Regions from separate parts of the Allobosea sp. Root670 genome, predicted to be linked through region 3. Evidence: predicted binding sites of a transcription regulator. Region 3 holds the regulator's gene; each other region holds the start of a gene.
What was found. Region 3 encodes HrcA, which represses chaperone genes, less so after heat shock. Its sites were predicted from a motif close to GTTAGCACTCNCNNNNNGNGAGTGCTAAC; they were not measured.
Positions count from the first base shown of each region.

Region 1: a site for HrcA is predicted at 2,780-2,808, ahead of groES (co-chaperone GroES). Genes of this name have one in related genera too.
Region 2: a site for HrcA is predicted at 5,299-5,327, ahead of groES (co-chaperone GroES). Genes of this name have one in related genera too.

Region 1 is NZ_LMJU01000001.1:735,280-742,845, forward strand. Features, by position in the region: gene ASE61_RS03355 (lipopolysaccharide biosynthesis protein) at 1-100, opposite strand, end outside; gene ASE61_RS03360 (GNAT family N-acetyltransferase) at 318-809, shown strand; gene ASE61_RS03365 (DMT family transporter) at 806-1,648, shown strand; gene ASE61_RS03370 (PaaI family thioesterase) at 1,645-2,115, opposite strand; gene ASE61_RS03375 (MarR family winged helix-turn-helix transcriptional regulator) at 2,188-2,643, opposite strand; gene groES (co-chaperone GroES) at 2,872-3,159, shown strand; gene groL (chaperonin GroEL) at 3,208-4,845, shown strand; gene phnD (phosphate/phosphite/phosphonate ABC transporter substrate-binding protein) at 4,988-5,902, shown strand; gene ASE61_RS03395 (branched-chain amino acid ABC transporter substrate-binding protein) at 6,078-7,190, shown strand; gene ASE61_RS03400 (ABC transporter ATP-binding protein/permease) at 7,416-7,566, shown strand, end outside.
Region 2 is NZ_LMJU01000004.1:8,423-15,988, forward strand. Features, by position in the region: gene ASE61_RS07570 (mechanosensitive ion channel family protein) at 1-564, opposite strand, end outside; gene ASE61_RS07575 (cupin domain-containing protein) at 637-1,062, opposite strand; gene ASE61_RS07580 (SDR family oxidoreductase) at 1,099-1,851, opposite strand; gene ASE61_RS07585 (MBL fold metallo-hydrolase) at 1,939-2,856, opposite strand; partial or broken gene ASE61_RS07590 (MBL fold metallo-hydrolase) at 3,251-4,148, shown strand; gene ASE61_RS07595 (DUF982 domain-containing protein) at 4,466-4,759, opposite strand; gene ASE61_RS07600 (usg protein) at 4,934-5,203, opposite strand; gene groES (co-chaperone GroES) at 5,465-5,779, shown strand; gene groL (chaperonin GroEL) at 5,838-7,463, shown strand; gene ASE61_RS07615 (hypothetical protein) at 7,521-7,566, shown strand, end outside.
Region 3 is NZ_LMJU01000019.1:111,753-119,318, reverse strand. Features, by position in the region: gene hemW (radical SAM family heme chaperone HemW) at 1-350, opposite strand, end outside; gene rdgB (RdgB/HAM1 family non-canonical purine NTP pyrophosphatase) at 347-994, opposite strand; gene rph (ribonuclease PH) at 997-1,713, opposite strand; gene hrcA (heat-inducible transcriptional repressor HrcA) at 1,858-2,943, shown strand; gene ASE61_RS22945 (DUF3297 family protein) at 3,032-3,280, shown strand; gene ASE61_RS22940 (GNAT family N-acetyltransferase) at 3,284-3,820, opposite strand; gene ASE61_RS22935 (helix-turn-helix domain-containing protein) at 3,817-4,416, opposite strand; gene lepA (translation elongation factor 4) at 4,523-6,328, shown strand; gene ASE61_RS22925 (GIY-YIG nuclease family protein) at 6,361-6,696, opposite strand; gene ASE61_RS22920 (hypothetical protein) at 6,787-7,128, opposite strand; gene ASE61_RS22915 (CsbD family protein) at 7,263-7,469, shown strand.

The DNA.
Region 1 (7,566 bases), on a different contig from region 3:
CGTAGAGCCCGAACGCCTCCGGGCCGAGGAACAGGGCGACGAGCAGCCCGAGGACGAAATTCAGCCCGGCATTGACGATGAAGGGCAGAAGAACGGTCATCGTGCCTTCGCCGCCTCGTCCCGATCTCTGCGTTGCCACGGTTGAAGCGCGCGACTCAAACCAGCCGCACCGCCCTTCGGATCGGGGGTAGCCGGACGGGGCGATATTTCCAAGGGGAAGCTGCGAAGGCGCTCCCGCCCCGCCCTGCTGCCACGGCATTGCGCAACGCCGTTCCCACACCTGTACGGCGGGAGGATTTGACCCTAAGGCAGGCGTCATGACCCCGCCCATCCGGCTTGCCCATGACGACGATTCCGGTCCGCTCTCCGCCCTGATCGCGGCGAGCTTCGCGGAATATCCGGGCTGCGTTTTCGTCGAGGCGGAGCTTCCGGAGCTGCGCCGGCCCGCGACCGCTTTCGCGGCCAAAGGCGGCATGCTCTGGATCGTGGATGGACCGGACGGACGCATTGCCGGCTCCCTCGGCATCGTGCCGGTTCCCGAGCAGAACGCGGCCGAGCTTGCCAAGGTCTATGTCGACCCCGCGTTCCGGGGCGCCGGGCTGGCACAGGCCCTCTTCGCCAGGGCGATCGACTTCGCCGAACAGGGCGGCTTCGCCGAGATGACGCTCTGGTCCGACACGCGCTTCACCCGCGGTCATCGTTTCTACGAGAAGCTCGGCTTCATGCGCTGGCCGGGCGAGCGCTATCTCGGCGATGCCTCGGAAAGCTGGGAGTATCATTTCCGCAAGCGGCTGCGCCCCGGCCCATGACCTTGTCCATCGCCTTCCGGGCCGCGCTCGGCATCGCCCTGCTGACTGCCATGGATGCGGTCATCAAGGGCCAGATGCAGCAGCATTCCTTCATCGTGGCGCTGTTCATGCGCTTCCTGATGGGCGGGCTCTGTGCCCTTGCGGTGCTGGCGATCGCGCGCCCCGCACGCCCGACCCGCGCCAGCCTCATCGGCAATATCGTGCGCGTACCGATCGTCGTGCTGACGGCAGGCAGCTTCTTCTACTCGGTCTCGGTGCTGCCCTTGGCGGAAGCGTTGACGCTGTCTTTCCTCGCGCCGGTCTTCGTCGCGCTGCTCGGGGGATTGATCCTCAAGGAGAAGATCGACAGGCGCATCCTGCAGGCGCTCGGCTTCGGGCTCGCCGGCATGCTGGTCATGGTCTGGCCGCGCCTGCAGGGCCATGTCAGCGGGGCCAGCCTCGGCGTCGCTGCCGCGCTGTTCTCGGCCGTCAGCTACGCCTTCAATCTGATCCTGCTCAGGCGCATCGCCGTGCGCGAGCACCCGACCGTCATCGTCGCCTTCCAGAATTGCGGGCCGGCGCTGTGCCTCGCCATTCCGGCCTGGTACGCCGTCGTGCCGATGAGCTTCGGTGACCTCGCCGCCTATCTCTTCGCGGGAGCGCTCGGCGTCGCCGGCCATCTCACGCTGACTTCGGCCTATGCCCACGCGGCCGCCTCGCGCCTGGCGCCGATCGAATACACGGCGCTGGTCTGGGCGAGCCTGCTCGGCTTCTTCGTGTTCGGCGAGGTGCCGCTCTACACGACCTATGCCGGCGCGCTGCTGATCGTCGCCGGGGCCGTCGCCGTCAGCCGGCGCTAGGGCTTAGTCTGCAAGATCAGGCAGGTCTCGGTGCCGTGCGCGAGCAGCTTTCCCCGCGCGTCAACCAACTTGCCTTCCGTCGTGATCACCGTGCCGCCGCGGTGGATCAGCCTGCCTTCGCAGCGCACCTTGCCGCTGTCCGGCATGACCGGGCGGACATAGTTCAGCTTCATCTCCAGCGTGGTGTAGCCCTCGCCCGGCTTCAGCGTCGCGTGGGCGGCGCAGGCCATGGCGGAATCGAGGATCGTCGCGGTCCAGCCTCCATGGATCGTACCCAGCGGATTGAAGAAGCGGGCAGAGGGCTGACCTGTGAAAACCACCCTGCCCTCATCGGCCTCGACCAGCTCGAAATCCATGGCGTCGGCGAAGGGCGGCGCCGGATTGGTGCCGGCGATGATCCCGCGCAGAAAGCTCAAGCCATCGCCCGCGACCAGTTCCTCGCGAGACACCACCCCAACAGCGCGCATCGTATCGATCTCCATTCGTGTATCTGCACGATAGAGATAGGGTCGGGCGATGGTCAACCGGTGAGCGCGACTTCAGCGCTCGCCGCGCGCAGCCCGGCGCAGCGCCCTAAGCCCGTCGCGGGTTTCGCGCCAGCGCTCCTCGCCGAAACCGCCCTCGATCTTGTCCTGTGCAGCGCGCCAATAGGGGATCGCGGCCTCGATCGCGGCTCTGCCCTTTTCGGTCACGGCGTAGACCGAGGCCCGCCCCCGGCACTCGACCGGCTCGACCATGCCCTCAGTCGCCAGAAGCTGGAGGTTGCGCGTCAGCGAGGTCCGCTCCAGCGCGAAGCGTTCCGCCAGCTCCGTGACCGATTTCCATTGTCCGGTGCTGAGCGCCGAGAGCAGGACGAACTGGGTGATCTTGAGCCCGCTCGGGCGCATCGCCTCGTCATAGGCCCGCGTCACGGCGCGTGCGGTCATGCGCACATGCAGCGCGACGCAGGAGCGGGCGATGGCGTCGAGGCGCGGGTCGGGCGAGGGCGTCGTCATTCCGCCATGTTAGCGTGTTCAAGCGCTGCTGCCAGCAGGCCTGCTGCGACCTGCGACATCGCATCCGCCGGCGTTCACTTTATCGCGGGGCGCTTCCTTGACTCTCCGGACGCCCGCGCCTATCTCCCCGCCATCTGTTAGCACTCCCATCGGGTGACTGCTAACAGCCTCCCCCGGGAGCCCTTCAGCGGCACCCGAAACGAATAAGACCGAGAGGAAGACAGAACCATGAAGTTCCGTCCTTTGCATGACCGCGTCGTGGTCCGTCGCCTGGATGGCGAAGAGAAGACCAAGGGTGGCATCATCATCCCCGAGACCGCCAAGGAAAAGCCCCAAGAGGGCGAGGTCATCGCCGTCGGTTCCGGCGCGCGTGACGAGGCCGGCAAGCTCGTTGCCCTCGACGTCAAGAAGGGCGACCGCGTCCTGTTCGGCAAGTGGTCGGGCACCGAGGTCAAGATCGATGGTCAGGACCTCCTGATCATGAAGGAATCCGACATCATGGGCGTCGTCGGCTGATAGCCGCCTGACCGCTCTCTTCCGTTTCCAGTTCAAGGAGTAGCTCTCATGGCTGCTAAAGACGTCAAGTTCGGCACCGATGCCCGCGACAAGATGCTGCGCGGCGTGGATATCCTCGCCAACGCCGTGAAGGTCACGCTGGGTCCGAAGGGCCGCAACGTCGTGATCGAGAAGTCGTTCGGCGCCCCGCGCATCACCAAGGACGGCGTCACCGTCGCCAAGGAAATCGAGCTTTCCGACAAGTTCGAGAACATGGGCGCCCAGATGGTCCGCGAAGTCGCTTCGCGCCAGAACGACCATGCCGGCGACGGCACCACCACCGCCACCGTTCTCGCCCAGGCGATCGTCCGTGAAGGCGCCAAGTCGGTTGCGGCCGGCATGAACCCGATGGACCTGAAGCGCGGCATCGACCTGGCCGTCGAGGCCATCGTCGCCGACCTCAAGAAGAACTCCAAGAAGGTCACGTCGAACGCGGAAGTCGCGCAGGTCGGCACGATCTCGGCCAACGGCGACGAGTCGGTCGGCAAGATGATCTCGACCGCCATGCAGAAGGTCGGCAACGAGGGTGTCATCACCGTCGAGGAAGCCAAGACCGCCGAGACCGAGCTCGACGTCGTCGAGGGCATGCAGTTCGACCGCGGCTACCTGTCGCCGTACTTCATCACCAACTCGGAGAAGATGGTTGCCGAGCTGGAAGACCCCTACATCCTGATCTTCGAGAAGAAGCTGTCCTCGCTCCAGGCGATGCTGCCGATCCTCGAGGCCGTGGTGCAGACCGGCAAGCCGCTGCTCATCATCGCCGAGGACGTCGAGGGCGAGGCCCTGGCCACGCTCGTCGTCAACAAGCTCCGTGGCGGCCTGAAGGTCGCGGCCGTCAAGGCTCCGGGCTTCGGTGATCGCCGCAAGGCCATGCTCGAGGACATCTCGATCCTGACCGCCGGCCAGATGATCTCGGAAGACCTCGGCATCAAGCTCGAGACCGTGACGCTCAACATGCTCGGCCGCGCCAAGAAGGTGCGCATCGAGAAGGAGAACACCACGATCATCGACGGCGCCGGCAAGAAGAAGGACATCGAGGCTCGCGTCGGCCAGATCAAGGCCCAGATCGAGGAGACCTCCTCGGACTACGACCGTGAGAAGCTCCAGGAGCGTCTGGCCAAGCTCGCCGGCGGCGTCGCGGTCATCCGCGTCGGCGGCGCGACCGAGGTCGAGGTCAAGGAGAAGAAGGACCGCGTCGACGACGCCCTGAACGCGACCCGCGCTGCGGTCGAAGAAGGCATCCTTCCCGGCGGTGGCGTCGCGCTCCTGCGCGCCCTGTCCTCGGTCAAGGGCATCAAGACCCAGAACGACGACCAGAAGACCGGCGTCGAGATCGTCCGCAAGGCGATCGCCGCTCCGGCCCGCCAGATCGTCGACAACGCCGGCGATGACGGCGCGGTCGTGATCGGCAAGCTGCTCGAGGCCAAGGACTACTCCTACGGCTACAATGCCCAGACCGGCGAGTACGGCGATCTGGTCAAGGCCGGCATCATCGACCCGACCAAGGTCGTGCGCACGGCGATCCAGGACGCGGCTTCGATCGCTGGCCTGCTGATCACCACCGAGGCGATGGTTGCCGAGCAGCCGAAGAAGGACGCCCCGATGCCTCCGATGGGCGGCGGCGGCATGGGCGGCATGGACTTCTGATCCATCCACCTACCGAGACTACGGAAGGCCCGGCGCAAGCCGGGCCTTTTCTCGTTTCACAGCACTGTCATCCGCCGGCCATCCGGCTGTCGTCGCGGGCGCGCATCGAGGCGCCTTCAACTTCACCGCGACAGAGATGATCATGCCCACACGCCGCCTCGTCCTTGCCGGCCTCGCCGCCGGCAGCATCGCCCCCGCCTTCGCGCAGGCGCCGGACTGGCGGCAGGGCATCAAGGAGGTGCGCTTCGGCGTCTCATCCGCCGAGAACGAGGCCGGCGCTATCGCCCGCACCCAGCCGATGGTGGATTACCTGTCGCAGCGCCTCGGCGTGCCCGTGCGCTTCTTCCGGGTCGCCGACTATGCCGGCCTGGTCGAGGCGATGCGCGCCGACCAGGTCGATTTCGCCCGCTTCGGCCCCGCGGTCTACGCGCTCGGCCGCCGCGTGCTCGGCGACAAGCTCCAGCCGCTGCTGCGCGATGTCGATAACCACGGGCAGGAAGGCTATTACTCCGTGCTGCTGGTGCGATCGGAGAGCCCCTACCAGAACCTCGCCGATCTCAAGGGCAAGGTGATGGCCTTCGCCGATCCGAACTCGACCTCCGGCTACGCCTTCCCCTCCTATTTCCTGCGCAAGCAGGGCATCGACCCGAAGACCCATTTCAGCGGCACGGTCTTCTCCGGCGGCCATGACAATTCGGTTCTGGCGCTGGTGCGCGGCCAGTTCGATATCGTCGCGACCCACCAGACCAATGCAGAGCACGGCGTCGCGCAAAGGCTCGCCGATCGCGGGATGATCCCGGCCGGCTCGACCCGCGTGATCTGGACCTCGCCGCTGATCCCGGCGAGCCCGTTCTCGACCCGTGCCAACCTGCCGCAGGGGCTGAAGGACGATTTCGTCGCCGCCATGAACGGGATGAAGGAGGCGGCCCCCGAGGCCTGGAAGAGCTTCACCGACGGCCATGTCTCGCACTATGCGCCGGCCCGGCACGAGGATTATCTCGACGTGATCGCCGTTACAGAGGAGCTGGAAGCCCAGCGCAAGGCGCGCAGCGGCTGAGCGCGGGCGGGGCCTTGTCCAGCCTCGCGATACCGCCTGCCGCACCGCCATGCATTTCCCGACAGGACTGATGAAAGCTTGGGCAGTGCCTTCCGCCGGCTTCCTGGCTTATACAGGCGGCAAGCGATCCCTGTCGGGTTCGCGCGCCAAAGTTGCATGTCGTAGGGAGATGCAGATGAAAAAGTCACAACTTCTGTCCGGCGCCGCCCTCGCTGCCGCGCTGTTCCTCTCCGCCCAGGCCGCGCAGGCTGACATCACCATCGGCCTCGTCGCGCCGCTGACCGGCCCGGTCGCCGCCTATGGCGACCAGGTCAAAAATGGCGCCCAGACCGCCGTCGACGTGATCAACAAGAATGGCGGCGTGCTCGGCGAGAAGCTCGTGCTGAAGCTCGCCGACGATGCCGGCGATCCGAAGCAGGGCGTCTCCTCCGCCAACCTGCTCGTCGGCGACAAGATCAAATTCGTGGTCGGCCCGGTGACCTCCGGCGTCGCCATGGCTGTCTCGGACGTGTTCTCCGAGAGCGGCGTGCTGATGGTGACGCCGACCGCGACCTCGCCGGCGCTGACCACCCGCGGCCTGACCAATGTCTTCCGCACCTGCGGCCGTGACGACCAGCAGGCCGACATCGCCGCCGCTTACGTCCTGAAGAACTTCAAGGACGCGAAGATCGCGATCGTCCATGACAAGGGCACCTACGGCAAGGGCCTCGCCGACGCCTTCCAGAAGGGCATCAATGCCGGCGGGCTCAAGGAAGTGATCGCCCTGACTGTCAATCCCGGCGACAAGGACCTCTCGGCCGTCGTGACGCGCCTGAAGGCTGCGAATGTCGACGCCATCTATTTCGGCGGCTACCATCCCGAGGGCGGCCTGCTCGCGCGCCAGCTAGCCGACGCCGGCGTCAAGGCGACGATCATCGGTGGCGAAGGCCTCTCCAACACCGAGTTCGCGGCGATTGGCGGCGACCGTGCCACCGGCACGCTCTTCACCAACGCGACGGACGCGCTGAAGAACCCCGACTCGGCCCAGGCCGTCGCAGCGCTGAAGGAGAAGGGCATCCCGCCGGAGGCCTTCACGCTCAACGCCTACGCCGCGGTCGAGGTGCTCAAGGCCGCGATCGAGAAGGCCGGCAAGCCGGGCGATGCCAATGGCGCCGCCAAGGCCCTGCATTCCGGCATGCCGGTCAAGACCGCGATCGGCACGCTGACCTATGGCAAGACCGGCGACCTGAGTTCGCCGAGCTTCTCGATGTACAAGTGGGACGCCGGCAAGATCGTCGCCGCCGAGTGATCGGCCGGCGGTCGAACCGCCCGTCTTTTCGAGCTTTGCGCCCCGGACGAGCCCTGCTCGTCCGGGGCGTTTCGCTTCAGGGTCCGCTGGATCGTGGACGGCTCGCCGCGACCTCTCCGGCAGATGACAATTTGCTCATCCGGGCGCGTCGCCATTGAAAGGCCACTCCCGCTGCGACATGGTCCGAATCGTGGCTTTCACCGTCTCCCGCCAGGATTCCCGTCTATGCGCTTGTTGAGCATCCTCGTCGCCGTGCTGGCGGCGGCCACGCTGATCGTCGGCCAGCAAGCCGGCTCGGCTGCCCTTATCGGAATGGGTGTCGTCGGCCTGCTGCTGGCGGTCGTGACATTTCGCTCGCCGGCCCTGCCCTTCTTCC
Region 2 (7,566 bases), on a different contig from region 3:
TTCGGTGACGCGCCCCGCAGTGCCGTCGTTCAACTGCACCCAGTCACCGATGGAATAGGCCTTGCCGAGCGTCAGCGCGATGCCGGAGAACACGTCGCCGAGCGTGTTCTGCAATGCCAGGCCCAGGATGAGCGCGACGACACCCGAGGTCGTCACCAGGGTGGCGATCGGCAGGCCGAAGACGAAGCCCATGACCGACAACGCCACGCCGAGATAGATGGCGGCAACGGCCATATCGAGGATCAGATGCGCTTCCTGCGGCTTCCGGTTCAGCCTGACATAGATGTGGATGAAGCCGATGATCGTCCAGGCGAGATGCGTCCACCAGAGAACTCTGGCGGATTTGGAAAGCAGCGCGGTCAGCCCCTCGGCATAGGCATCATCGGGTTGATGCGGAGCGATGCCGCCCAGGTAGAGCACGAGGCTCATGCCGGCAAAGAACAGGATCTGGACGATCAGGCGACCGGTCGGGCGGTCGCAGCCCTGAATGTGCCAGATGACGATACCGGCAATGCCCAGAACGTTGATCAGAAGAAGTGGGAGGAAATGGTCATCGCCGAACATGGAAGGGGGGCCTCGATCACGATCGCCAATGACTGAAAGGAGCTGTGCCGGGCCAAAGCCCGGCTAGCCCATCTACTTCTTGAGCGGGAACGTCAGTTCCTGCTGGGCGGTATCGACGACGAAGACGGCCAGCAGCTTTGCCGGCTGCGTCTTGCTGGCATTCTCGCTGACGCCGTGGCGGTCGCCCGGCAGCTCCGAGAAGCTTTCGCCGGCCTTGTAGACCGTGGCAGGCCCGTCATTGACCTGGCTGCGGATCGCCCCTTCGAGCACGGTCGCATAGATGAAGGCTGAGACGGGGTGCGTGTGTCCCTCCGAGAAGCCGCCCGGAGCGTATTCGACGAGAACGCCCCTCATGCTCTTGCCCGGCACGTTCGGGAGCTCGTGGTCGTAGACCAATGTGACCTTCGCGCCTTCGCCGCCACCGGGCGTGTCATGCGCCAGAGCTGGGGCCGACAGGAGAGCCGTCAACGCAACGGCACATGCCAATGATTTGGCCATGTCGATCGTCCTTTCGTGTTTGAGATGGATGAACCGCTATTTCCGGGGAGCGGTCGCGAACCAGCGATCGAAATCGATGCGGCCGATGCGGGGATTGTTGTCGGAGACGAGCGAACCGGCCTCCAGCCTGGTCCCGAAGTATCGGGCATCCGGATCGGGGACGACGGTGCGCGAATCCCCGATCGCCTGGAGATAGCGCGCGACGAAATCGCAGAGGCGTGCGCGTTCGGGGCCGGCGATTTCGATGATGCCATTGGCCGGCTCCGCCAGCGCCGCCTCCGCCACGAAATCGGCGACATCGTCGGAGGCGATCGGCTGTAGGTTGCCCGTCGACAGATGGGCTGTCCCGTCGACCGTTCCTGACTGGGCGATACCGCCGAGGAACTCCATGAACTGCGTCGACCGCAGGATCGTATAGGGAATGCCGGCCGCGCGGATGATCGTTTCCTGCGCCACCTTGGCACGAAGATAGCCGCTTTCCGGCAGCCGATCGGTGCCGACGATGGAGAGCGCGACGTGGTGCTTCACGCCGGCCTTCTTCTCCGCCGCCATCAGGTTTCGGCCCGAGGTCTGGAAGAATTCGAGCACGGCCTTGTCCTCGAAGGACGGCGAGTTCGCGAGGTCGATCACGACCTCGGCGTCCTTCAGCGCCTCCGCCAGGCCTTCGCCCGTGATGGTGTTCACACCGGTATTCGGCGAGGCGGCAACGACGTCATGCCCTTTCCGGCGCAGGCGTTCCGCGGTCTTGGAACCGATTAGGCCGGTTCCGCCGATAATCACGATTTTCATTTGATATCTCCGTTCTCGCAGCATTCGTGCGGCGCGCCGTTCACCAACTCGCGGGCGAACGGCACTGCCGGCGCGAAAGACCAGCTGTCAGTAGTCCCAGAAGGCCGGAACCCAGCGGAAGGCGTCGCCATCGACAGCCACCCGGCCGACGGACGGGAACGGCAGGTGGGTCGCCACCAGCTGCTCGCCGGTCGCCGCGAGTTCGGTCAAAAGGCGAACCCGGACGCGGGCGGCCTCCTCGGGATCGTGCTCGAAGCCATTGTGCCAATCGGGGTGGTCGAAACCGACAGAGAAGACGGCGTCGCCGGCGAAGGTCAGCCGATCGCCTCCGGATGCCAGGCGGACCACACTGTGCCCAGGCGTGTGGCCGCCTGTGCGGCGGACGATCACCCCCGGCGCGACCTCATGCTGCTCGTCGAACGGCCGCAGATAGCTCCGGTATTCCTGTGCGAACCGCTTGGCGGTGGCGCGCAGCGCATCCGGGAAGCCTTCGGGCATGTTGACATGGCTGAAGTCCGGCGCTTCCCAGAACGTGACCTCGGCGGCAGCGACATGGATCCGCAGGTCCGGGCGCAACTGCTCCTTCACGCCTTCGACCAGAAGCCCGCCGACATGGTCCATGTGCATATGCGTCAGCACGACATCGGTGACCGATGCGAGGTCGATACCGGCAGCCGCCAATCGCTTGATCAGCTGGCCTGCCTTGGGCAGGTTCAGGTTCGGGTCCAGCCCCAGTCCCGCATCGACCAGAATGGTCTGGTCACCGCGGCGGACCACGACCACGTTCAGCGACCAGTCGAACGCATCCTGCGGCAGGAACATCTCGTTCAGCCACGTCGCCCGCTCGGTCGCGGCGACGTTGTGACCCAGCATCTTGGTCGGAAGCGGCAATACGCCATCGCTGATGATCAGCACCTCGATATCGCCGATCTGCACCGCATAGCGCGATGGAACGAGTTCCTCGGGTCCTGTCCTGCTTGGGCGTGAGGCGGTGTCCAGGCTCATGACTATCTCCTAATGACGCCGCTCTGCTCACGGCACCGGAGACGCTATTGGGACCCCGTTTTCCGGTCGATTAGGTCAAGGAATAGGGCGAGCCATACCAAATCATAGGTTCGCATCGTCAGGCTGGCTGCCTTGGCCCAGGGCGCGCCGCTCAAACACATCGAGATGGACCGCCGTTGAAAGCAAGAACGCGGGCGGCGCGAGAACGCGCCCTTCCAATACTGGGCGCAGAAGCGGGCGCTCCTATCCATTGGTGTGCATCGACTAGACCGTTGCCTGATTCCGCCGGGCACCCGTTCCGAGCCTATGTGCCGACGCCGTTGCCACCAAGGACGTGGCCGATACGGCTCAGTTGCAGGATTGCCAGGAGGCTCCCGTGGGACAGCCACAAACGATGAAGACCTTTAAGACCGACGACGGGCCGGGACCCGACGATCTCGTTCCCTCGCGCTACGCGGTGCGGGTCGGCGAGATCGACGTCCTCGTGATCAGCGACGGCGTCCTGGAGCCGCCGGCCGAGTCGATGGCGACCAATGCCGACCCGGCTGTGGCTCGACCGTTCATTCCTGGCGCATGACACATTCGATTGGGCGCTGAATGCGGTCGTGGTGCACAGCGGGGCTCAGACCATTCTCATCGATAGCGGGATTGGTGGTGAAGTTCCGGACTTCACGCGCGCCGGGTTGTTCGGCGACCGGCTGGCCGCCGCAGGCGTCGATCTGGCTTCCGTGACCGATGTAGTGCTGACGCATATGCATTTCGACCATGTCGGCGGGCTGCTCGTCGAAGGGGTGAAGGAGCAATTGCGTCCGGACCTGCGGATCCATGTCTCCGCCGCGGAAGCCGCGTTCTGGAAAGCGCCCGATTTCTCCCGCACCGGCATGCCGCCGGCGCTTGCGGAGATCGCCAGAAATGCGTCGAGGCGCTTCCTGGATATGTACCATGCCGAGTTGCGCACATTCGAGCAGGAGCAGCAGGTTGCGCCGGGCGTGGTCGTCACGCGCACTGGAGGCCATACCCCTGGGCACAGCGTGGTCCGCATCGCGTCCGGCAGCGACAGGCTGATGTTCGGTGGCGACGCCATCTTCCCGGTCTCGTTCGACCATCCCGAATGGCATAACGGCTTCGAACACGATCCCGAGGAGGCGACCCGCGTTCGGCTGCGCCTGATGCAGGAGCTGGCGACGACTGGCTCCTGGCTGGTTTCTACGCATATGCCCTTCCCGTCCGTCGGGCGCGTGGCGGCGGAGGGCAAGCTCTTTCGCTGGGTGCCCGCCTGGTGGGACTACTAAGCGGCTGATCGGACGCTGCCAGGTTGAAAGCTGGCAGCGCCAGAGCGTGGAAGATCTCGGCTGAACCTCACGAACGTACCGAGATCGCGCCCGCTATCCATCCTGAGTGGAGCCAGCCAGTCGCAGTTCACGTCGCAGAGGTTCGATGGCTCCACCGCCCTGTAACGCAGACTTGACGGTTGCGGACCGACGTCAGTCGCCCTGGCCGGCGCACAGGATGTCCGCTACCCGGCATTGATCCAAGGTCAGCTATTGGCGCGCCTCGGCTGCAACAATTGAGGTAGCCCGGACCCCCTGGTGCGGCGCCGGGCTCCTCGTTAGGCGTGGCCGCGCGAGCCTTCCTTGCGGCTGCTGGCGAACGCGGCCACGTCGGGCGCAAGGAGATCATGCTTTTCCGCCCATGACGCAAACAGGCCGCGCGCCGTCTCCGGCTCGATCTCGCCGCGGATGGCTGCTAGGCAGGCCTTCAACGCGAAGCCGTGGACCGGATCGCGCCTGCTCGCCGGCCAGTCGGCCAGGAACATATAGGCCTCCATGGCAGACGCGATCGCCGCGGGATGCCCCAGCCCGGTCAGGATTACGACCGGCCGCTCGAAATCGTCTGATGTCATCATGCAGTCCTCCCTCGGCGGGGAGCGATTGCCAACGTTGCCATAGCCATATCCTCCTGGAAGCAACATGGATCCGGTTTGGTTGATCGCCGCGTCGAGCGCGCTATCGCTATCGGCGGCGGCTATAATTTTGGGATGTATTCTCTCCGGATCAAGCCTGCCGAAACATCGACGTCATTGGAGCCGAAATTCACCACTGACCGCGCTGAGGTCGGCGGGGCCGATCAGGTCCTTATGAGCGACCGTGATGCGGAACAGCTTGCCGTCGAGCTTGGCCTGCCAGAAGGCGAGGAACTTGTTGAGCTCGGGAAAGCGGGGGGCGAGATCGTAGTCCTGCCATATATATTCCTGCAGGATCGATGGGTGGTCGGGCAGGCGGTAGAGGATGCCGGCGGTGGTCAGTCCGTAGCCGGCGATCTGGAGGGCGAAGTCTGTCGAAGCCATTCCTTTTAGCTCCCTAGTTTCACTGCGCCGATGGCAGCGGATTCTCAACGCCCTGGCAAGATGAAAAGGTTGCGTTTGTGCTGCCTTTTCAGCCCCTTAGCACTCTATCAAAAAAAGTGCTGCCGACCTCTTGAAGGCAAAAATCGGGCAACCCAAATCATCGCGCGGGCACGGCGCCTCAGGGCGCGCGGAACTCGCCGCAAGACCTGCACAGGGCCGGCCCGCTTTGACATGTGACCGACATGGAAACTGGAGGAACTCATGAAGTTTCGGCCACTGCATGACCGCGTCGTCGTGAAGCGCATCGACGCCGAGGAGAAGACCAAGGGCGGGATCATCATTCCCGACACCGCCAAGGAAAAGCCGCAGGAGGGCGAGGTCGTCGCCGTCGGCGCCGGCGCGCGTGACGAGACCGGCAAGCTCGTGCCGCCCGACGTTAAGGTCGGCGACCGCGTGCTCTTCGGCAAATGGAGCAGCACTGAGGTCAAGATCGATGGCCAGCATCTCCTGATCATGAAGGAGTCCGACATCATGGGCGTCGTCGAGACGACGGCCGCGCTCAAGAAGGCCGCCTGACGGGGCCTTTATCCGACATCATCAACCTGAAACCTCAAGTCTGAAGGAGTGAGGAATCATGGCTGCGAAGGACGTGAAGTTTTCGCAGGACGCGCGCGAGCGGATGCTGCGCGGCGTCGACACGCTTGCCAACGCCGTGAAGGTCACACTGGGTCCGAAGGGCCGCAATGTCGTGATCGAGAAGTCGTTCGGTGCGCCACGCATCACCAAGGACGGCGTCACCGTCGCCAAGGAGATCGAGCTTTCCGACAAGTTCGAGAACATGGGCGCCCAGATGGTCCGCGAGGTGGCATCGAAGCAGAACGACGCCGCTGGCGACGGCACCACGACCGCGACTGTACTCGCGCAGGCGGTCGTCCGCGAAGGCGCCAAGGCGGTCGCGGCCGGCATCAACCCGATGGACCTGAAGCGCGGGATCGATCTCGCCGTCGAGGCGGTGACCAAGTCGCTCGGCGAGCATTCCAAGACTATCACCGGCTCGGAGGAGGTCGCGCAGGTCGGCACCATCTCGGCCAATGGCGACCGCACCATCGGCGAGATGATCGCCGAGGCGATGAAGAAGGTCGGCAACGAGGGCGTCATCACCGTCGAGGAAGCCAAGACCGCCGAGACCGAGCTCGACGTCGTCGAGGGCATGCAGTTCGATCGTGGCTATCTCTCGCCTTACTTCGTGACCAATTCCGAAAAGATGGTCGCAGAGCTGGAAGACCCGTACATCCTGATCCACGAGAAGAAGCTCTCGGGCCTCCAGGCGATGCTGCCGCTGCTGGAAGCGGTTGTCCAGACGGGCAAGCCGCTGCTGATCGTGGCGGAAGATGTCGAGGGCGAGGCTCTCGCCACGCTCGTCGTCAACAAGCTCCGTGGCGGCCTGAAGATCGCGGCCGTCAAGGCTCCGGGCTTCGGTGATCGCCGCAAGGCCATGCTGGAGGACATCGCGATCCTGACCGGCGGCACCGCGATCAGCGAGGATCTCGGCATCAAGCTGGAAACCGTCACGCTCGACATGCTCGGCCGCGCCAAGAAGGTCCGGATCGAGAAGGAGAACACCACCATCGTCGATGGCGCTGGCGCGAAGGCCGAGATCGACGCCCGGGTTGCGCAGATCAAGGCGCAGATCGAGGAAACCACCTCGGATTACGACCGCGAGAAGTTGCAGGAGCGTCTGGCCAAGCTCGCCGGCGGCGTCGCGGTGATCCGCGTCGGTGGGGCGACGGAGGTCGAGGTCAAGGAGAAGAAGGACCGCGTCGACGATGCCCTGAACGCCACCCGCGCAGCGGTCGAGGAGGGCATCCTGCCGGGCGGCGGCGTCGCCCTGCTGCGCGCGGTCAAGGCGCTCGAAGGGCTCGTGCCCGGCAATGACGACCAGAAGACCGGCGTCGAGATCGTCCGCAAGGCGATCACCGCGCCTGCCCGCCAGATCGTCGAGAATGCCGGCGGCGACGGGGCGGTCGTGGTCGGCAAGCTGCTGGAGTCGCAGGACTACGCCTGGGGCTACGACGCCCAAACTGGCGAGTATGGCGATCTGGTCAAGGCCGGCATCATCGACCCGACCAAGGTCGTCCGCACGGCGATCCAGGACGCGGCATCGGTCGCGGGTCTGCTGATCACCACCGAGGCGATGATCGCCGAGGCGCCGAAGAAGGACCCGGCGCCGGCCATGCCCGCCGGCGGAATGGACTATTGAGCATCGTGGGCGCCGCGGTTTCCGCGGCGCCCACTCCTGACGTCCAAATTTCTAGGCATGCTGAGGGGAGCCATGCCCTTTTCATCACTGACCGATCCCATCG
Region 3 (7,566 bases):
GGGTTGGCCTCCAGCGAGACCTCGCAATTGGGATCGACGGCCCAGTGCTCGCCGATCGCATCGAGAATCGCGCCGACCGTGCGGCCTTCCATCAGCGAGGGCGTGCCGCCGCCGAAGAAGATCGAGGAGACCGTGCGGCCGGGCACCAGCGCGGCGCGATGCGCGATCTCGCGGCGGAAGGCGGCGATATAGCGCTGCTGGTCCGGCGGCTGCAGCCGGACATGGCTGTTGAAGTCGCAATAGGGGCATTTGGCCAGGCAGAACGGCCAATGCACATAGACGGCGAAGCCCGCATCCGCGGTCGGATGCGAGGTGGAAGGCCGCTCAGTGAGGGCGGCCGGGGCGCTCACGCCGGCTTCCTCAGACAAGCGGCAGCGAGGACATGGAAGGCCCGCGCGCGATGCGACAGCCCGGGCGAGCCATCGGCCGGAATGCCGTGCTTCTCCTGCGCCGTCATCTCGCCGAAGGTCTTGTCATGCCCATCGGGCAGGAAGATGGGATCGTAGCCGAAGCCGCCCAGGCCGCGCGCCTGCTCGGTCACCGTGCCGAAGACGCGGCCTTCGAACAGCTCCTGATGTCCGTCCGGCCAGGCGATGACCAGCGCCGAGACGAAATGCGCCTTGCGCGTCTCGGGCGTGGTGGCGCCGCGCTTCGCCAGTTCCATCTGCACCCGCCCGATCGCCGGGGCGAAATCCTTGCCCGGTCCGGCCCAGTTGGCCGAGAACAGGCCGGGCGCGCCGTCGAGCGCGTCGATGCAGATGCCGGAATCGTCGGAGAGCGCCGGAAAACCGCTGGCGTTCGCCGCGGCGACGGCCTTGATCGCCGCATTCTCCGAGAACATGTAGCCATCCTCGACCGGCTCGGGCAGGCCGAGCTCCCCGGCCGAGACGAGCTCGATGCCGTAGGGCGCCAGCAACTCGCGCATCTCGCGCAACTTGCCCTGGTTATGGGTCGCGATCACGACCTTGCCGGTGAGGAGGCGATGCGGGCTCATGCTCAGGCCACCGCCGCCTTCTGCAGCGTGACGAGCTTGGCGACACCGCCCTTGGCGAGCTTGAGCAGCGCGAGCAGCTCTTCTTCCGAGAAGGGCGCGCCTTCGGCCGTGCCCTGCACCTCGACAATGCCTCCGGAGCCTGTGATGACGAAATTCGCGTCGGTCTGCGCGCCGGAATCCTCGACATAGTCGAGATCGATCACCGGGTTGCCGGCGACGATGCCGCAGGAGATCGCGGCGACATGGTCCTTGAGCGGGTTGGTGCCCTTGAGCAGGCCGCGCCCTTCCATCCATTTCAGCGCGTCATGCAGCGCGACCCAGGCGCCGGTGATCGAAGCCGTGCGCGTGCCGCCATCGGCCTGCAGCACGTCGCAATCGACGACGATCTGGCGCTCTCCGATCGCGGTCAGGTCGACCACGGCGCGCAAGGAACGGCCGATCAGGCGCTGGATTTCCTGCGTGCGGCCCGAAGGCTTGCCCGAGGTGACCTCGCGGCGCGTCCGCTCATGGGTGGCGCGCGGCAGCATCGAATATTCGGCGGTGACCCAGCCCTTGCCGGTGCCGCGCAGCCACGGCGGCCCCTTTTCCTCGACGGTCGCGGCGCAGAGCACCTTGGTCTCGCCGAACGTCACCATGCAGGACCCCTCGGCATAGCGCACCACGCCGCGTTCGAGCGTGACCTTGCGCATCTCGTCGGCGGCGCGTTTGGAGGGTCGCATGAAACTGTCCTGTCTTGCGGGGAAGTGGCGGCTTGTAGGCGCTTGCGCCGCGCACGGCAAGGCGCGGGCGGGGCTTGCCCCTTGATCCGCGCCTCCGTCGTGACGACAATAGGACGAGACCGACATTTCGCCTGAAAAAGGTTCATGAGCGCGCATACGCCCCGCCCCGAGACGATCAGCGGCCTGGTCGAGACCGACCAGCGCTCGCGCGAGATCTTTCGCCAGATCGTCGACGGCTATCTGACGACGGGCGAGCCCGTCGGCTCGCGCAACATCGCCCGCCTGCTGCCGATGGCGCTCTCGCCGGCGACGGTGCGCAATGTCATGACCGATCTGGAGCTGGCCGGGCTGATCTATGCGCCGCATACCTCGGCCGGTCGCCTGCCAACCGAGCGGGGGCTGCGCTTCTTCGTCGATGCGATGATGGAGGTCGGCAATCTCACCGCGGACGAACGCTCGCGCATCGAAGCCCAGATCAGGGTCGCCGCCAGCAATCGCAATCTCGACCAGACCCTGACGGAAGCCTCTGCGCTGCTCTCCGGCCTGTCGCGCGGCGCCGGTGTCGTCGTCACCACCAAGGCCGATGTCCGGCTGAAGCATATCGAATTCGTTCGGCTCGATCCGCTGCGCGCCCTCGTCGTGCTCGTCTCGGAGGACGGCACGGTGGAGAACCGCCTGCTGGCGCTCCCGCCCGGCCTGCCGGCCTCGGCGCTGAGCGAGGCCGCGAATTTCCTGAACGCCCGCATCCTCGGCAAGACGCTCGCCGAACTGCGCGGCGAGATCGGCGGGCAGCGTGCCTTGATGGAGCGCGAGCTCGACGTGCTGACGGCCCGGCTCGTCGAAAGCGGCATCGCGACCCAGGCCGGCCCCGGCAGCGACCGCCATCTCATCGTGCGCGGCCAGGCCAACCTGCTCGACGATCTCCGGGCGCAGGAGGATCTCGAGCGCATCCGCATGCTGTTCGGCGATCTGGAGACGCAGACCGATGTCATCGACCTGCTGACGCGCGCCGAGGATGGCGACGGCGTGCGCATCTTCATCGGCTCGGAGAACAAGCTGTTCTCGATGTCAGGTTCGTCGATGGTCGCCGCGCCCTTCCGCGACGCCGAGCAGCGCATCGTCGGCGTGGTCGGCATCATCGGGCCGACGCGCCTGAACTACGCCCGCATCGTTCCGATGGTCGATTATACCGCCAAGGTCGTCGGGCGGCTGCTCGACGGCAGCCGCTAAGCCAGCCTCAAGTCCCTGAGTTGGCTTTGCGGGCGGAAGCGGTTATCGAGCGGGCAAAGCAACAGTTTCCGCAATTCAGGTGCGAGCCATGTCCGAGCAGCTTCCCGACCGTCTCTCCGTCAATCCGGACAGCCCCTTCTACAATGAAGAGGTGCTGGCGCGCGATATCGGCATCCGCTTCAAGGGCGTCGAGAAGACCAATGTCGAGGAATATTGCGTCTCCGAGGGCTGGGTGAAGGTCTCCGCCGGCAATGCCAAGGACCGCTTCGGCCGGCCGATGACGATCACGCTCAAGGGCCCGGTCGAGCCCTACATCCGCGGCAGCGCCGAGGGCTGAGCTTCAGGCGAGGCTCTTGTAGAAAAACGTCGAGCCGCAATCGGCGCCATCCGGCATCAGCGCATAGCGCGGGATGGTGCCGGCCTCGGTCCAGCCCAGCCGGTTATAGAGTCGGCGCGCGGCGCTGTGCTCGTCGGTATCGAGCACCAGCAGGTCGCGACCCTTCTCCCGCGCGATCGCCTCGGCGCGCTGCATCAGCGCCTCGCCGATGCCCTGCCGCCGCGCGCGCGAATGCACCAGCACCTTGGCGATCTCGGCCCGGTGCGGCTGGTTCGATTTGCCGATCAGGTGAAGCTGTGCCGTGCCGACGATGCCGTCCTCGTTTCGGGCAATCAGCAGGATGACTTGTCCGCCCGCGACGCCCGCCGCGACATCGCGCCAGAAGCGTTCGTAGTCGGCGGCGGTGTTCCAGCTCATGAAGCCGACCGAAGCACCGTTGGCGACGCTGTCGCGCAGGATCTCGGCCAGCGCCGGGGTGGCGGCCAGGGCCGCCTCTCCATCGAGCGTTTCGATGGCAACGGTGAAAGCGCTCGCGTTCATGCGATATGTCCCGGAAAGGCGCCGCTTCCCGCGACGAGGATGACGGCGTAGCGGATGGGCGCGGTGCCCGGATTGCGGTAGATGATCGCGCCGCGCAGGTGCATCTGCAGGCAGTCGCCCTCGGCCAGTTCGTGGCGGATGCCTTCAACGGTGAGGTCGAGCCGGCCGCGCAGCACCCAGATCTGCTGGTCGAGCGCCGCTGCACCGGTCGCGTTGTCGAGCCGCACTTCCGCTCCGCCGGGCAATTCGACCTCGACGATCTCGAAGCCCGACCCCGTCCCGCGTGGCGAGACGTTGCGGCGCAGATAGCCGCTCGCCGGATCGCGCCAGACCGGTTGCGCGTCGCGGCGCGCCAGCGGCCCGCTTCCTGCATCCTCTTCCAGCAGCGCCGAGAGCGAGAGGCCTAGTCCGGAGCCGAGCCGGACCAGCAGCGCCGCCGTCGGACTCGATTCGCCGCGCTCGACGCGGGAGATCATGGCGCGGCTGACGCCGCTGCGCTCGGCCAGCGCATCGAGCGTCAGGCCATGGCGCTGGCGGGCCGCCTTGAGGCGCTGCCCGAGCAGCCGGTCGATCTCGGTATCGTGGTCAATCTCCATCAATGGAGAATAATTCTCAGATATTGGAATTGCAAGCGCAGCCATAGAAGGAGCCTTTTGCGGCCAGCCGCTTGGCGCCGCGCGCCTTCACTGCTATGGCGCGCGCATGAGCACCCGTTCCATCGACAATATCCGCAACTTCTCGATCGTTGCCCATATCGACCACGGCAAGTCGACGCTGGCCGACCGTCTGATCCAGCAGACCGGCACCGTCGCGGCCCGCGACATGAGCGACCAGATCCTCGACTCGATGGATATCGAGAAGGAGCGCGGCATCACCATCAAGGCGCAGACGGTGCGGCTGGATTACCGAGCCAAGGACGGCAAGGACTATGTCCTGAACCTGATGGACACCCCCGGCCATGTCGACTTCGCCTATGAGGTCTCGCGCTCGCTCGCGGCCTGCGAGGGGTCGCTGCTGGTGGTCGACGCCTCGCAGGGCGTCGAGGCACAGACGCTCGCCAACGTCTATCAGGCGCTCGACGCCAACCACGAGATCGTCACCGTCCTCAACAAGATCGACCTGCCGGCCGCGGAGCCGGAGCGTATCAAGCAGCAGATCGAGGACGTGATCGGGCTCGATGCCTCCGAGGCCGTGCCGATCTCGGCCAAGACCGGCCTCAATATCGAGGGCGTGCTGGAGGCGATCGTCGAGAAGCTGCCGGCGCCGAAGGGCGATCCCGATGCGCCGCTCAAGTGCCTGCTGGTCGACTCATGGTACGACGCCTATCTCGGCGTCGTCGTGCTCGTGCGCGTCATCGATGGCGTGCTCAAGAAGGGCATGACGATCCGGATGATGCGGGCCAACGCCTCCTATGGCGTCGATCGCGTCGGCGTGTTCAAGCCCAAGATGACCGAGGTCAAGCAGCTCGGGCCCGGCGAGGTCGGCTTCTTCACCGCCTCGATCAAGGAGGTCGCTGATACCGCCGTCGGCGACACTATCACCGACGAGAAGAAGCCGATCGCGGAACCGCTGCCGGGCTTCAAGCCGGTGCAGCCGGTGGTGTTCTGCGGCATCTTCCCGGTCGACGCCGCCGATTTCGAGGTGCTGCGCGCTGCCATGAGCCGGCTGCGCCTGAACGACGCTTCGTTCTCCTATGAGATGGAGACCTCGGCCGCGCTCGGCTTCGGCTTCCGCTGCGGCTTCCTCGGCCTGCTGCATCTGGAGATCATCCAGGAGCGGCTGGAGCGCGAGTTCAACCTCAACCTGATCTCGACCGCGCCGTCGGTGGTCTACCACCTCAAGCTGCGCGACGGCACGACGCTGGAACTGCACAACCCGGCCGACATGCCGGACGTGATGAAGATCGAGTTCATCGAGGAGCCCTGGATCAAGGCGACGATCTTCACGCCCGACGAATATCTCGGCTCCGTGCTGAAGCTCTGCCAGGACCGCCGCGGCATCCAGACCGACCTGTCCTATGTCGGCTCGCGCGCCAAGGTCGTCTACGACCTGCCGCTCAACGAGGTCGTGTTCGACTTCTACGACCGGCTGAAGTCGATCTCGAAGGGCTATGCCTCCTTCGACTATGCGATCACCGACTATCGCGAAGGCGACCTCGTGCGCATGTCGATCCTGGTCAATGCCGAGCCGGTCGACGCGCTCTCGATGCTGGTCCACCGTTCGCGCGCCGATGCCCGTGGCCGTGCCATGTGCGAGAAGCTCAAGGATCTGATCCCGCCGCACATGTTCCAGATCCCGGTCCAGGCCGCGATCGGAGGCAAGATCATCGCCCGCGAGACCATCCGGGCGCTGCGCAAGGACGTGACCGCCAAATGCTATGGCGGCGACGCCACCCGCAAGCGCAAGCTTCTGGAGAAGCAGAAGGAAGGCAAGAAGAAGATGCGGCAGTTCGGCAAGGTCGAAATCCCGCAGGAAGCCTTCATCGCCGCCCTCAAGATGGACGATTGAGCCGGCGCGCCAGCGCCGCTTCATTTCGCTGACTAGAGCGCCTCGGCGCCGAGCTTCGCCTGCCAATGGGCGAGGCGCTCCTTCAGCACGCGATCCAGCACATAGGCGATGTCCTCGTCTTCCAGCCTTTCGAGCGCCTCGAAGCGGAAAGCCTCGGGGCCATTTGCGTTCCAGGCGGCCTGCAAGGAGCGCTGGCGGTGGCTGCCATGACGCAGCGTGAAGCGCAGCCGGTTCTCGATGGTTGAAAGATCGGGCGCGCGGCCGACCCAGGTCAGCCCGGCCGCCTCGCAATGGAAGGCGAAGATGCCCGCCACCGTCTTCCGTTCCTTGTAGGCGGCCGTGGCCGCCTTCCTGTCCGCGATCTGCATCGGTGCAACCCATCCTGTTCGATGGGCGCTCAATAATGCCCGGGTTTTAATAAGGCAAGATTTTTATCCGGGTATTTATGAGTTGCGGCCTTAACGCAGAAAGTTCGGCACCTTCTCGCCCTGCGGGCCATAGAGCTTCCGCCCGAGATCGCAGGCGGCCTGCTGATCGAGGGCTGCGATCTCGCGGGCGTACTCCGCGCCCTTGGCGACGATGATGTCGCTGTAGGGCGCGCGGTTCATGGCGATGCCGTGCTGGCGTGTCACCATGCCGATGATCAGGTTGTTGGGCTTGAGCGCCGGGCACTTGTTGTTGAGCGCCACGGCGCGTCCGATATGAGTCATGACGTTCTGCTGCTGCTGGGATTGGGCCGCGGCCGGAACGAGCCCGCCCGCGAGCGCCGCGGCCAGCGAAGTCACGATGAGGAAGCGCATGGATCATCTCCTTCGCTTCATCATCGATCGCGTCCGGATTGCCGCGCATCCGCCGTTCTGATGAGGCGGTCAGTGAACAATCCAGCCACTGGGGCGTTGTTTCCCTGAATCCACACTCGCATGAGGAGGTCCCGATGGACTGGAACCGCGTCGAAGGAAACTGGAAGCAGCTCAAGGGCAAGGTCAAGGAGCAGTGGGGCAAGCTGACCGATGACGATCTTGACGTCATCGCCGGCAAGCGCGACCAGCTCGAAGGTAAGATCCAGGAACGCTACGGCCTCGCCAAGGACAAGGCCCGCAGCGATGTCGACGAGTGGTACGGCCGCCAGACCTGGCAGTGACAGGGCGGCCGTCGATCGGCCGTCATGAATTGGCAGAAGCCCGGCGCGATGCGTCGGGCTTTTTGCATGGCGGGCGCCTTGATCGCGGCCGACAACC